3 regions of the Vibrio sp. NH-UV-68 genome follow, and region 3 is predicted to be linked to each of the others. Evidence: riboswitches for the same ligand, from Rfam matches in the RefSeq annotation. Region 3 holds a riboswitch; each other region holds the start of a gene.
The links. Region 3 has a riboswitch for thiamine pyrophosphate ahead of thiD (bifunctional hydroxymethylpyrimidine kinase/phosphomethylpyrimidine kinase). Riboswitches for the same ligand answer to the same signal wherever they lie in the genome.

Region 1 (4,338 bases), on a different replicon from region 3:
CATCACATCCTGGGGCTGAAGTCGGTCCCAAGGGTATGGCTGTTCGCCATTTAAAGTGGTACGCGAGCTGGGTTTAGAACGTCGTGAGACAGTTCGGTCCCTATCTGCCGTGGGCGTTGGAAGATTGAAGGGGGCTGCTCCTAGTACGAGAGGACCGGAGTGGACGAACCTCTGGTGTTCGGGTTGTCACGCCAGTGGCATTGCCCGGTAGCTAAGTTCGGAATCGATAAGCGCTGAAAGCATCTAAGCGCGAAGCGAGCCCTGAGATGAGTCTTCCCTGGCACTTTAAGTGTCCTAAAGGGTTGTTCAAGACTAGAACGTTGATAGGCAGGGTGTGTAAGTGCTGCGAGGCATTGAGCTAACCTGTACTAATTGCCCGTGAGGCTTAACCATACAACACCCAAAGGGTTTTGATTGGACTCAAAGCAAGAATATTGAATGTGTGACGAACTTTTACAGCTTTCCGAATTTTAAGAATTTGCTTGGCGACCATAGCGATTTGGACCCACCTGATTTCCATGCCGAACTCAGAAGTGAAACGAATTAGCGCCGATGGTAGTGTGGGGTCTCCCCATGTGAGAGTAGGACATCGCCAGGCTTTAATTTAGTTTTTAGATTTAAGCCTTTTAATTAAGATTATATCTAGAAGCAAAACTTAGACTTAAGTGTCTAACCATTGCGGAGCGGTAGTTCAGTTGGTTAGAATACCGGCCTGTCACGCCGGGGGTCGCGGGTTCGAGTCCCGTCCGCTCCGCCAGATTTCAAGACCTCGCTTTTGCGAGGTTTTTTTGAATCTATAGAATTTAAAATTTAGGGGTGTAGCTCCAATTGGCAGAGCAGCGGATTCCAAATCCGCGTGTTGGGAGTTCGAATCTCTCCACCCCTGCCATCATTAAGAAGCCTCAGTCGTAAGACTGGGGCTTTTTTACATCTGCCGTTTGGATTAGTTTACTGTAATACTCAATTGGCAGAGCAGCGGATCCCGCCAATACCGAAAATCATCGCGTGTTGGGAGTTCGAATCTCTCCACCCCTGCCATCATTAAGAAGCCTCAGTCGTAAGACTGGGGCTTTTTTACATCTGCCGTTTGGATTAGTTTACTGTAATACTCAATTGGCAGAGCAGCGGATCCCGCCAATACCAAAAATCATCGCGTGTTAGGAGTTCGAATCTCTCCACCCCTGCCATATTTCCCTTTTGGTGTAGAAAGCCTCAGCTTCGGTTGAGGTTTTTGTTATCTAGCGCCAACAAAGATAGGTACTTTCGGATTTCCGCCCCAAACTGTCATCAGAATCACGTCATACTGCTTTCCAAAACTTGTACCGGTTCATATCCAGTAGGGGTGATGATTTTTATGTTCAAGGTTGATTTACGTGACAGCTGTAACTTTTTTAAAGTAATCCTGTTGATGGGACGATATTGCTGAATTTTTTGTCGAAAATTCACTCATTATCGGTAGAATCATGTCATCACTTTTAGGAGAGACTAATGGGTCAATTTTCAATATTGAGCTTTATTGCTCTGGGTGGGGCTTTTGGCGCATGTTCTCGTTACCTAATTTCCGAGTTGTGCGTTCAGTTATTCGGCCGGGGCTTTCCATATGGAACGCTCGCCGTTAACGTTATTGGCTCTTTTGTTATGGGTCTACTGGTCGCTGCATTTGAAAATGAGATCCTTGCTCCTGAGCCATGGCGGCAAATTATCGGCTTAGGTTTTCTCGGCGCACTAACGACATTTTCCACTTTTTCTATGGATAATGTTCTGCTTATGCAGCAAGGTGCCTTTGTTAAAATGGGGCTAAACATACTATTAAATGTCTTTTTGAGTATTTCTGCTGCTTGGATTGGCTTTCAACTTTTGATCAAAAGCTAACCAGTTATCACATCTGACTATTTTTAGAACTTACGGCTTGGTTTAACCAAGCCGTTTTTATATACTGATTTCACTTGTCGGAGTGCCTAAAGGCTGAGACCGTTAATTCGGGATCCGTTGAACCTGATCAGATTAGTATCTGCGAAGGGAACGAGAGAAGATATCTCCATCAGCATCATGCTGATCGTCTATCCAAAATTGATTTAGGGTTCTTCCCTATTTTCGATTCCTCTTGTCGCATCTTTCCGCCAAGCATTTTTATCCAAAATTATTCATAATAAGGAAAAATGCTATGTCGAGTCGCAAGCAAGCGAGACTGGAAGCAAAACAATTCATTGATACTCTATCGGTACAGCCGTACCCAAATTCAAAAAAAATCTACGTCGAAGGAAGTCGTGCTGATATTCGTGTACCGATGCGCGAAATCACTCTCGCTGACAGTTTAGTCGGTGGCACAAAAGATAACCCAAGCTTCGAGCCAAACGAGCCTGTACGTGTTTATGATACCTCGGGTTCATACACAGACCCTGATTACTCTATCGACCTCTACAGTGGCTTACCTAAGCTTAGAGAGGGTTGGATTGAAGAGCGAGCAGATACTGAGATCCTTGATGATGTTAGCTCTGTATACACAAAAGAAAGGTTGGAAGACGAGACGCTTGATGACCTGCGCTATGGCAATCTACCCCATATACGACGTGCTAAGGCTGGCCAGTGTGTCACTCAACTCCATTACGCACGTAAAGGTGTTATCACGCCAGAGATGGAATATATCGCGCTACGTGAAAATATGGGCCGAGCTAAATATCGCGACGAGGTATTAAACCAACAGCATCCAGGGCACAGCTTTGGTGCTAACCTACCTAAAGACATTACTGCTGAATTTGTTCGACAAGAAGTCGCACAAGGTCGGGCAATTATTCCTTCCAATATTAACCACCCTGAGTCCGAACCAATGATTATTGGCCGGAACTTCTTAGTCAAAGTGAACGCCAATATTGGTAACTCGTCGGTATCGTCGTCAATTGAAGAAGAAGTGGAGAAATTGGTTTGGGCAACGCGTTGGGGTGGCGATACCGTAATGGATTTGTCGACCGGGCGTCATATTCACGAAACTCGAGAATGGATACTGCGGAACAGTCCAGTGCCAATTGGGACGGTTCCTATGTATCAAGCACTAGAAAAGGTTAACGGTGTCGCTGAGGACCTTAATTGGCAAGTGATGCGAGATACGTTGATTGAGCAAGCTGAGCAAGGGGTAGATTACTTTACTATTCACGCAGGGTTATTGTTACGTTATGTGCCAATGACGGCGAAACGTGTCACTGGCATCGTTTCTCGCGGTGGTTCAATCATCGCTAAATGGTGTTTGGCCCATCATCAGGAAAGTTTCCTATATACTAACTTCCGTGAAATTTGCGAAATCTGTGCTAAGTACGATGTAGCACTTTCTCTCGGTGATGGACTGCGTCCGGGTTCAGTTGCCGATGCTAACGATGAAGCGCAGTTTGCAGAGTTACGTACTTTAGGTGAATTGACTAAGATCGCTTGGGAATACGATGTACAGGTCATCATTGAAGGCCCTGGCCATGTACCTATGCATATGATCAAAGAGAATATGGAGGTGCAACTTGAGCATTGTCATGAAGCGCCTTTCTATACCCTTGGTCCTTTGACCACTGATATCGCTCCTGGTTATGACCACATTACTTCCGGGATCGGCGCTGCAATGATCGGTTGGTACGGTTGTGCGATGCTTTGTTATGTCACACCTAAAGAGCACTTGGGGCTACCGAACAAAGAAGATGTAAAGACCGGTTTGATTACTTATAAGCTTGCAGCACATGCCGCTGACTTAGCCAAGGGCCATCCTGGTTCACAAGTGCGTGATAATGCACTGTCTAAAGCTCGCTTTGAATTTAGGTGGGAAGACCAGTTTAACCTTGCCCTTGACCCTGAAACTGCGCGAGCTTTCCATGATGAGACCTTGCCACAGGAGTCAGGTAAGGTCGCTCATTTCTGCTCAATGTGTGGTCCCAAGTTTTGCTCGATGAAAATATCACAAGAGGTGCGAGAGTACGCCAAAGATACTGAGCAAGTTGCTGCAGACCATGCTGTATCTATCAAGATGTTGGATGACCCGCTTGAAGGTATGCGTCAGAAATCACAAGAATTTCTCGCTACGGGTTCAGAACTATATCACCCAGCTGTGACGGCTCAAGTGGAGGAGTGATGACTAAAATCCTTATTCCTGCTGATTGTATCGAGCTTACAGGTATTGTTCAGCAATGCTTATTACGAGCGAATCAACAAGGATTTATAGTCGATGGTATTGAGTTGGGCGTAAGTCCAACTCATACCATTTTAGTCGCTAAGCACAATGGCACTATTGGTTTGGTGGCAGATCTGTATACAGATTTGGCTCCTTGTGAAAGCCAAGACTATTTATCCTCTTACGTCCTTAGC
Region 2 (4,338 bases), on a different replicon from region 3:
AAGGCTTTGATCCTTCACAGCTTGATCCTGCGCCTGACCTAGTGGTGATCGGTAATGCCATGAGCCGCGGTAATCCGTGCGTAGAGCATGTGCTTAATACCAATTTGCGCTATACCTCAGGCCCACAGTGGCTGCAGGAGTTTTTACTCCATGATCGTTGGGTGCTTGCCGTATCAGGGACACATGGTAAAACCACCACATCAAGTATGCTGGCGTGGATCCTCGAGGCGTGTGGTTATCAACCTGGATTTCTTGTTGGTGGCGTGTTGGGTAACTTCGGAGTCTCGGCACGTTTGGGCGAGAGTATGTTTTTTGTGGTCGAAGCCGATGAATATGACAGCGCTTTTTTCGATAAGCGTTCTAAGTTTGTTCATTATCACCCTCGTACCTTGGTGATGAATAATCTTGAGTTCGATCATGCCGATATTTTTGATGATCTTGAAGCCATTAAGCGTCAGTTCCATCATTTAGTTCGCACTGTACCAAGTAATGGTCGTATTCTCGCTCCCAAGCAAGATCAGGCGCTTAGCGATGTTTTAGCTCGTGGTTGCTGGAGCGAAACCGAATTCAGTGGTTTAGGCGGTGATTGGCAGGCTGAAAAGCTTGAGCGTGATGGATCTAAATTTGATGTTTTGTTCCAGGGCAAAAAAGTGGGTCAAGTCGGTTGGGATTTAGTCGGCGATCACAATGTCGATAATGCTTTGATGGCGATTGCAGCGGCGCGCCATGTTGGCGTTACCCCCGACCTCGCCTGTCAATCGCTGGCAAGCTTTATTAATACCAAGCGCCGACTAGAGTTAAAAGGGCAGGTTAACGGTGTGACCGTTTATGATGATTTTGCTCATCACCCCACTGCGATTGAACTGACTTTAGGTGGTTTACGTAACAAGGTCGGCAAGGATAAAATTATCGCGGTACTTGAACCGCGCAGTGCAACCATGAAACGTGGTGTGCACAAAGATACGTTAGCCGCGTCATTGGCCAAAGCTGATCGCGTGTTTCTCTATCAACCGAATAATATCGATTGGTCTGTTGCCGATGTTGCTGAGCAGTGTTATCAACCCGCCCAAGTTGCGCATGACATTGATCAACTGGTGGCCGACATTGTTGCCAGTGCGCAACCGGGTGATAAAGTGTTGGTGATGAGTAATGGCGGCTTCGAAGGTATTCACAGCAAATTATTGGCGAAACTCGCCAACTGAACCGAGTAACTATGAGTAACAACAAACCTAAAGCCATCACCTTAGCTTTTACTGGCGCATCCGGCGCTCCTTACGGTCTGCGTTTGCTAGAGTGTTTGCTCGCCGCCGATTATCAAGTTTATCTGCTGATTTCTTCAGCCGCGCGCGTGGTGTTGGCGACTGAGCAAGAGCTAAAGTTGCCAGCTAACCCACAAGCTGCGCAGCAAGCGCTAGTAAAACAGCTTAATTGCGCGCCAGACAAACTGGTGGTGTGTGGTAAAGATGATTGGTTCTCTCCGGTTGCCTCGGGCTCGGCGGCACCAAAGCAGATGGTGGTTTGTCCTTGTTCGGCAGGCAGTGTCGCTGCGATTGCTCACGGTATGTCGGACAACCTTATTGAGCGTGCCGCCGATGTGGTGATCAAAGAGCGTGGCCAGCTGCTGTTGGTCGTACGTGAGACACCATTTTCAACCCTCCACCTCGAGAATATGCATAAGCTGTCGCAGCTTGGCGTCACTATTATGCCAGCTGCGCCAGGTTTTTATCATCAGCCAACGTCGATTGACGATTTAGTTGACTTTATGGTGGCGCGCATTCTCGATCACTTGGGTATTGAGCAAGGGCTCGTTCCACGTTGGGGCTATGATCCCCGTCATATTTAAAGCTGCACCTCCAACTATTAGGGGATGGCTATTGAGTCTGATAACTATTACAATCTGAGCGTAACTCATCGGGGAGCTACCGAGTCAATCTTTATTGGCTGGTGGCTGAGATCAGGCTTTGCTTGGGACCCGTGTACCTGAACCAGATAATGCTGGCGTAGGAATTGAGTATGGACACCAAGTTACTGTCCCTCAAGCCTGTGCCGCTCACACAAGGAGAGCGCGAGCAGTGAACTACACTCTAACCCCTATTTCTATCAGCAGCCTTGCCGTTGCATTGATCACCTCTTTTTCCGCCCAAGCGGCGAATGACACCTTAACGGTGTACACCTATGACTCGTTTGCCGCAGAGTGGGGCCCAGGTCCGACGATTGAAAAAGCGTTTGAAGCGCAATGTGGTTGTGACGTTAACTTTGTCGCGCTCGATGATGGCGTCTCGATTCTTAATCGTTTACGTTTGGAAGGCAGTAACAGTAAAGCCGATATCGTGTTGGGCCTAGATAACAACCTGATGGCAGAAGCGAAACAAACCGGGCTACTAACGACACATACCGTCGATACCAGTACGGTGACGCTGCCTAATGGGTGGGATGACCAAACGTTCGTACCTTACGACTTTGGCTATTTTGCTTTTGTATACAACAAAGAGAAACTGGCTAACCCACCAACCAGCCTTAAACAGTTGATTGAGTCTCGTGACGATTTGAAAGTGATCTACCAAGATCCGCGCACCTCAACGCCTGGACAAGGGCTTATGTTGTGGATTAAATCGGTTTACGGTGAGGCCGCGCCGCAAGCTTGGCAAGAGTTAGCCAACAAGACGGTGACTGTCACCAAAGGTTGGTCAGAAGCCTACTCAATGTTCCTTGCTGGTGAGTCGGATTTGGTTTTGTCTTACACCACATCGCCCGCTTATCATTTGATTGCAGAGAATGACGCAAAGTTTGCAGCGGCTAACTTTGCCGAAGGTCACTACACTCAGGTAGAGGTCGCGGCCAAGGTGAAAAGTACTCAAAATGACAAACTGGCCGATCAGTTTATGGCGTTTATTCTCAGTGATGCCTTCCAATCGGCGATGCCAACTGGCAACTGGATGTACCCTGTTACCGACGTTAAATTGCCACAAGGATTTGATACTCTGACTGTGCCTAGCAAATCACTTGCTTTCTCGGCGGATGAGGTGGCGCAAAACCGCAAAGCTTGGATTCGCGAATGGCAAAACGCACTGACTTTCTAAAGGTGTCTTTTGTATACCATTCCTAAAGTCGGTTTATGGGTCGCGATGATTATCGCGGCCTTTGTTGTATCCGCATTCGCTGCTCTACTAATACAAGCGCCAACGCTTGATGTGATGAGTGTCTGGAACGATCCCTATTACCGCCACGTCACCAAGTTTAGTTTCTACCAATCTTTTGTTTCGACACTACTTAGCGTAGGGCTCGCGATTCCCGTTGCTCACGCACTGTCGAGGCGAGCGTTTTTCGGCAAGTCACTGCTGCTTAAACTGTTTGCGACTACGTTAGTGCTGCCAGTGTTGGTCGGTGTTTTTGGTCTGCTGGCTATTTATGGTAACAGTGGCTTGCTCGCTTCATGGCTGAATAGCCTCGACATAGCGCTGCCATTTTCTATCTACGGCCTCAACGGTATTTTGCTCGCGCATGTTTTTTTTAACTTGCCGTATGCGACGCGACTGTTACTGCAAGCCTTAGATACGATTCCCCTTGAACAACATAAGTTGTGCGCGCACCTTGGCATGAGCGCGTGGCAAAAATTCCGTTGGGTAGAGTGGCCGAGACTGCGTCAGCAGCTTCCGCATGTTTGTGGCTTGGTGTTTATGTTGTGTTTCACCAGTTTTGCCACCGTAATGGCATTAGGCGGCGGCCCCAAATCGACCACGATAGAGCTGGCCATTTATCAAGCGATTAAGTTTGATTTTGATCTCCAAACAGGGGCGTTATTGGCGCTGTGGCAAATGCTGTTGTGCGCGATCATGGCGTTAACGATTCAGCGCTTAGCCAAACCGATGGCGACAGCGGTGGGCTCGCAAGCAAAGAACATCCGGTTAGTGAGAGACAGTGGCTACATGAAATGCTGGGACTGGAGCTGGATCGGTTTGGCGATGTTATTGGTGTTACCCCCGCTATTGATGGTGGTACTCAGTGGTTTCAATAGCAAAGCGCTGACCGTGTTTGTGGACAGTCGTTTTTGGTCGGCATTACTGGCTTCATTGAAAGTGGCGACGTTGGCTAGTGTGATTGCGGTCGTCAGTGGTTATGCGATTTTGTTAACCAGTCGCCGTTTAAGACTCAATCGACGGCATAAAAGTGCTGATCATATTGAGTTAATGGCAACGATCATATTGGTTACGCCAGGGTTGGTGGTCTCTACTGGGCTCTTTTTGCTGCTGCGCACGGTAACCGATGTGTTCAGTCTAGCGTTTGTTGTGGTCGTTGCGGTCAATGCGTTAATGGGCTTGCCATATGTGATAAAAACCC
Region 3 (4,338 bases):
TACAAATTCGTCACCACCAATCCGCGCAATAACATCCGAGTCTCGAAATGATGAGGTAAGCAGCCGAGTAAAATCGACCAACGCCTGATCACCTGCGGCATGACCGAGTGTGTCATTAACTTGCTTAAAGTTATCTAAGTCGAAAAATGCCAACGAGACCGCTAACCCACCAACCAAACAGTGTTCCATCGCCTTGGGGGCGAGCAAATCGAAACCTCTGCGATTAGAAATGTGAGTCAGTGTATCGGTTGTTGCCGTTAAGCTGGCAGAAAGCTCGTTTTCAGCTATTTTGGCTAAATCAATCAGATCAATAATTTGCTCTTGGCTAAGCTGACGCGGTTTGGTATCGAAGATACACAAGGTGCCAAGCTGATAGCCGTTTTGATACATCAGCGGGACCCCAGCGTAAAATTGCACACCGAACTCCCCCGTTACCAATGGATTGTCGCAAAACCGTGTATCCTTGAGAGTATTAGGAACAATCAGCGGCTCATTACCCAAAATGGCATGGCCACAGAATGAAACTTCTCGTGAGGTCTCTTTGACATCTATCCCATCACAAGATTTAAACCACTGCCTGTCACTATCAATCAAACTCACGACAGCAACAGGCACATCAAAAAAACGTCTCGCCAAGCGCGTCAATCGATCAAAACGTTCTTCTGGTTTCGTATCTAGAATATTGAGTCGTTTCAGCGCCTCTACTCTTTGCGCTTCATTATGTGGCTTTTGTGGCCCCTGCATTCAATTGATCTCTTAAGACTTTATGGTTAGATACTAGCACCTAAAAGAGTATATGTTGAGATAGGACAACGATTATTCCACTATTAATAGCAAGGTCAAACTCGGAATACATTTGTAAAGACAACGTATTTGGCTTAACGCACATGAGAATGCCCCGTAAAAAAGTGATGCACAGGACCATGTCCCCGGCCAACGTCAAGCTCATCAGCATGAGTTAACGCTTGAGTCAGATATTGCTTTGCTAAACAGACGGCTTTATGCAATCGATGCCCCTGGGCCAGATAGGACGCGATGGCAGCGGAGAGCGTGCAACCTGTGCCATGGGTATTGATGGTCACTACCCGTTGAGATCGGATCAACTCACTGTGATGATTGGTCACAAGTAAATCATTACTATCGGAGGTTTGATCTAAGTGTCCTCCCTTAAGTAGCACCGCTCGGGCCTGAAGGGCGCGAAGTGGCTCTATTAGCGCCCCCATTTGGTCTTCATTGGTTGGCGTGTTAGCCCCGATCAATGCTGCCGCTTCAGGTAGATTCGGCATAATTAAGTCTGCGAGCGGTATCAGCTCGTTTTTTAAACTCTCAATGGCGCTGCGCTGCAATAGCAGATCACCACTGGTGGCAACCATAACAGGATCAACCACCAGCCATTGAGGCTGATACTGACGAATTTTTTTTGCAACAACGCGGATGATATCAGCATCGGCCAGCATACCCACTTTCACCGCAGTAACCTGTAAATCAGAAAATACCGCATCAAGTTGACTCGCAACATGCTCAGTGGGCACGGGATGAATAGCGCTCACACCCTGAGTATTTTGTGAGGTAATGGCGGTGATCACCGAGCAAGCATAGCTGCCGGTGGCTGAAATGGCTTTGATATCAGCTTGAATTCCAGCGCCGCCTCCACTGTCTGAACCAGCAATGGTTAATACAATAGGTGGCGTGTCTTGTAAATGCGGCATATAAGCTCCTACAACAAGACGTAGGAACCCTTGCTTGATGACCGAGAAATTTGATCTCTCCGGTATTAAGTAAGGCCATCGAACCCAAAGAAAGGCACGATGAAAATAGTTCCCTACGTCAGTGCTAACTGAATCAGGTTCAACGGGTCTCGATTACGATCTCAGCCCAAATAGGCTCCCCGACTATGAACGCAAACAGTAACAGCAATTTGGATTGATGGGTAGAGCAAAATTGCTTGTCGCACAGTAGCATAAACACCACTACCTAAAATTTTAGTTATCACTTAAACTATCTAAGATAATTTTTCGTTATAGGTATGCAGTATGCTTAATCCGACCTGGCTGAAAACCTTTGTGACTTTAATCGATACGGGGCACTTTACTAAAACCGCCGATAAACTGTTTATGACTCAGCCTGGAGTCAGTCAGCACATTAAAAAGCTTGAGGAAACATGTGGTCATCCTCTCATTGAGCGTCACAACAAAAGTTTTGAAATTACCGAAGCGGGAAAAATCGTCTATCAATACGCAACCGAACTTGAGTCACAACAGCAGCAAATGCTGATGTCACTCAATCAAGATGACCCTTGCGCGGGCAGTATTACTCTTTCGTGCTCTGGGTCGCTGGCACTGTTGCTTTATCCACACCTGCTCGATTTACAATGTAAATGTCCACTGCTCATTACCCACTTAGAAGCCGCGCCACATCACAAGATACTGGCCGATGTCATTAACGGTGATATTGATTCGGGGATAGTCACACGTGAACCCTCCGATCCGAGAGTCGATTCGCAACGCATTGGTCAAGAGCCGCTGTGCCTGATGTTACCTAAACAGTACGCCACAGACTCTCTAACGGAAGAGACACTAAAGCAGATAGGCTTGATTCGCCACCCAGACGCCGAGCACTACTTATCACTGTTTTTTTCTCGTTGTGGTGAACAGGCGCTTGAAACCATCAACATTAACCTATTGCCGATCAAGGGCTACATTAACCAATTGAGCCAAATTTTACTTCCGGTCGCCAAAGGTCACGGCTTTACGGTACTGCCGCGAAGTGCATTTGAAACCTTTGCCGAGAAAGACTCTATCGCGCTTTACCAGCCAAATATTGAGGTTGTCGAAACGCTGTATTTATTAACTAAACGCCACCGCAAGCTGCCTGCACGCTTTGAAACCGTCAAACAGGTGATTACTCAACAGTTGAATCAATAATACTTTCGCGATCAAAAAAGGAGCCTTCTCAGCTCCTTTTTCGTTAACAGTACTGTTATTTATGCTTCAAGGACGCCTTCACCTGACATCTCAGAGATAAGCAGTAGATCTGCTTCATCCAACTTCATGCCAAAGACAGGGAGGCCATGCTGTGCAACCCAGCAACACATAAATACGAAGAAAGCTAACACGATTATACCTAGTGACACCATAATCAATCTCCTTCTGGGTTATCAAATAATGTATCGATAACTCGCAGGTGAGAGCATTGAGAATGATAAAGCAAAAGGCCGTTGAAAATACGTGTTCTTATACGTTGTTCGATGCACGATTAACGAATTGCTCGTTAGGATGTGTGTGTCAATTGCGCTTAATAGGTTCGTATTCACTCTGGGAGTTTACTTGGTTCTCTACACCTTTGAAGTTATTTGGATACCTTATTAATATAGTGACAGCGTTTAGACGACGCAACCATCTAGCGTAGTTAATCGATAAAAGATCACAAAATTTATGCGAGTTAACGCATAACAAAGCAATGTTTTGTTGTGAAACGCAAAAAATGGGGCACAAGGCCCCACTCATCAAACTATTACCTCATGATACTAAGCACCAATTACGCCACCATCTTGACGAGTGATCGCCATAATCGTCGAACGAGGTTTGCTGTCACCGCCTGCTGGGAAGTGCGAAGGGGCACCTTTTTCTCCTGGGTGCTGCACACCAACAAACATCGTTTTGTAATCGGGTGAGAAGGTTAAACCCGTGATTTCACACGCTATCGGCCCGGTTAGAAAACGGCGAACCTCTCCCGTCATCGGATCACCACATAGCATTTGGTTGTTTCCTTGACCGGCAAAGTCGCCCTTATTCGAGTAATTACCATCGGTTTGAATCCATAAGCGACCCGCTTTATCAAAGCCAATGCCATCAGGACTGTTAAACATATTGTTTTGATTAATATTGTCACTACCAGCGTACAAACTGCCTTGGTGAACCTGTGGGTTTCCTGCAATTAGGTAGAGATCCCAATCAAAACTATCTTTGCTGTGATCGCCATTGCTTGGTAGCCAACGTACTATTTGCCCGTAGTGGTTCTCTTTACGCGGGTTTGGGCCACCAACCGGCTGTCCCTCTTTGACACCACGGTGTTTATTGTTGGTCAGAGTACAAAATACATGCTGGTTATCGGGATGAACGGCGACCCATTCTGGACGATCCATGGTGGTTGCTCCCACCTGAGTCGCCGCACGACGAGCAAAGATCATCACCTCAGCTTGGCTGTTAAAGCCGTTCTCTTTGGTTAGGCCATTTTTGCCATAAGTGAGTTCCAACCATTGGCCTTGTCCCTTAAGCTCGTTGTCATCTATTTCAAATTTGGCAACGTAAAGGGTTCCCTCTTCTAACAAACGCCGAT

Region 1: it holds a riboswitch for thiamine pyrophosphate, as region 3 does, so the genes downstream of both, thiC (phosphomethylpyrimidine synthase ThiC) here and thiD (bifunctional hydroxymethylpyrimidine kinase/phosphomethylpyrimidine kinase) in region 3, are expected to answer to the same signal.
Region 2: it holds a riboswitch for thiamine pyrophosphate, as region 3 does, so the genes downstream of both, thiB (thiamine ABC transporter substrate binding subunit) here and thiD (bifunctional hydroxymethylpyrimidine kinase/phosphomethylpyrimidine kinase) in region 3, are expected to answer to the same signal.

The regions. Positions count from the first base shown of each region.
Region 1 is NZ_CP134975.1:3,103,092-3,107,429, reverse strand. It holds rRNA gene ViNHUV68_RS14290 (23S ribosomal RNA) at 1-393, shown strand, start outside; rRNA gene rrf (5S ribosomal RNA) at 482-598, shown strand; tRNA gene ViNHUV68_RS14280 (tRNA-Asp) at 681-757, shown strand; tRNA gene ViNHUV68_RS14275 (tRNA-Trp) at 813-889, shown strand; gene crcB (fluoride efflux transporter CrcB) at 1,489-1,872, shown strand; TPP riboswitch at 1,941-2,039, shown strand; gene thiC (phosphomethylpyrimidine synthase ThiC) at 2,165-4,105, shown strand; gene ViNHUV68_RS14260 (thiamine phosphate synthase) at 4,105-4,338, shown strand, end outside.
Region 2 is NZ_CP134975.1:2,792,824-2,797,161, reverse strand. It holds gene mpl (UDP-N-acetylmuramate:L-alanyl-gamma-D-glutamyl-meso-diaminopimelate ligase) at 1-1,202, shown strand, start outside; gene ViNHUV68_RS12730 (flavin prenyltransferase UbiX) at 1,214-1,843, shown strand; TPP riboswitch at 1,903-2,024, shown strand; gene thiB (thiamine ABC transporter substrate binding subunit) at 2,073-3,080, shown strand; gene thiP (thiamine/thiamine pyrophosphate ABC transporter permease ThiP) at 3,090-4,338, shown strand, end outside.
Region 3 is NZ_CP134976.1:220,232-224,569, forward strand. It holds gene ViNHUV68_RS15460 (sensor domain-containing diguanylate cyclase) at 1-744, opposite strand, end outside; gene thiD (bifunctional hydroxymethylpyrimidine kinase/phosphomethylpyrimidine kinase) at 879-1,709, opposite strand; TPP riboswitch at 1,803-1,901, opposite strand; gene ViNHUV68_RS15470 (LysR family transcriptional regulator) at 2,034-2,924, shown strand; gene ViNHUV68_RS15475 (hypothetical protein) at 2,984-3,136, opposite strand; gene ViNHUV68_RS15480 (alkaline phosphatase PhoX) at 3,527-4,338, opposite strand, start outside.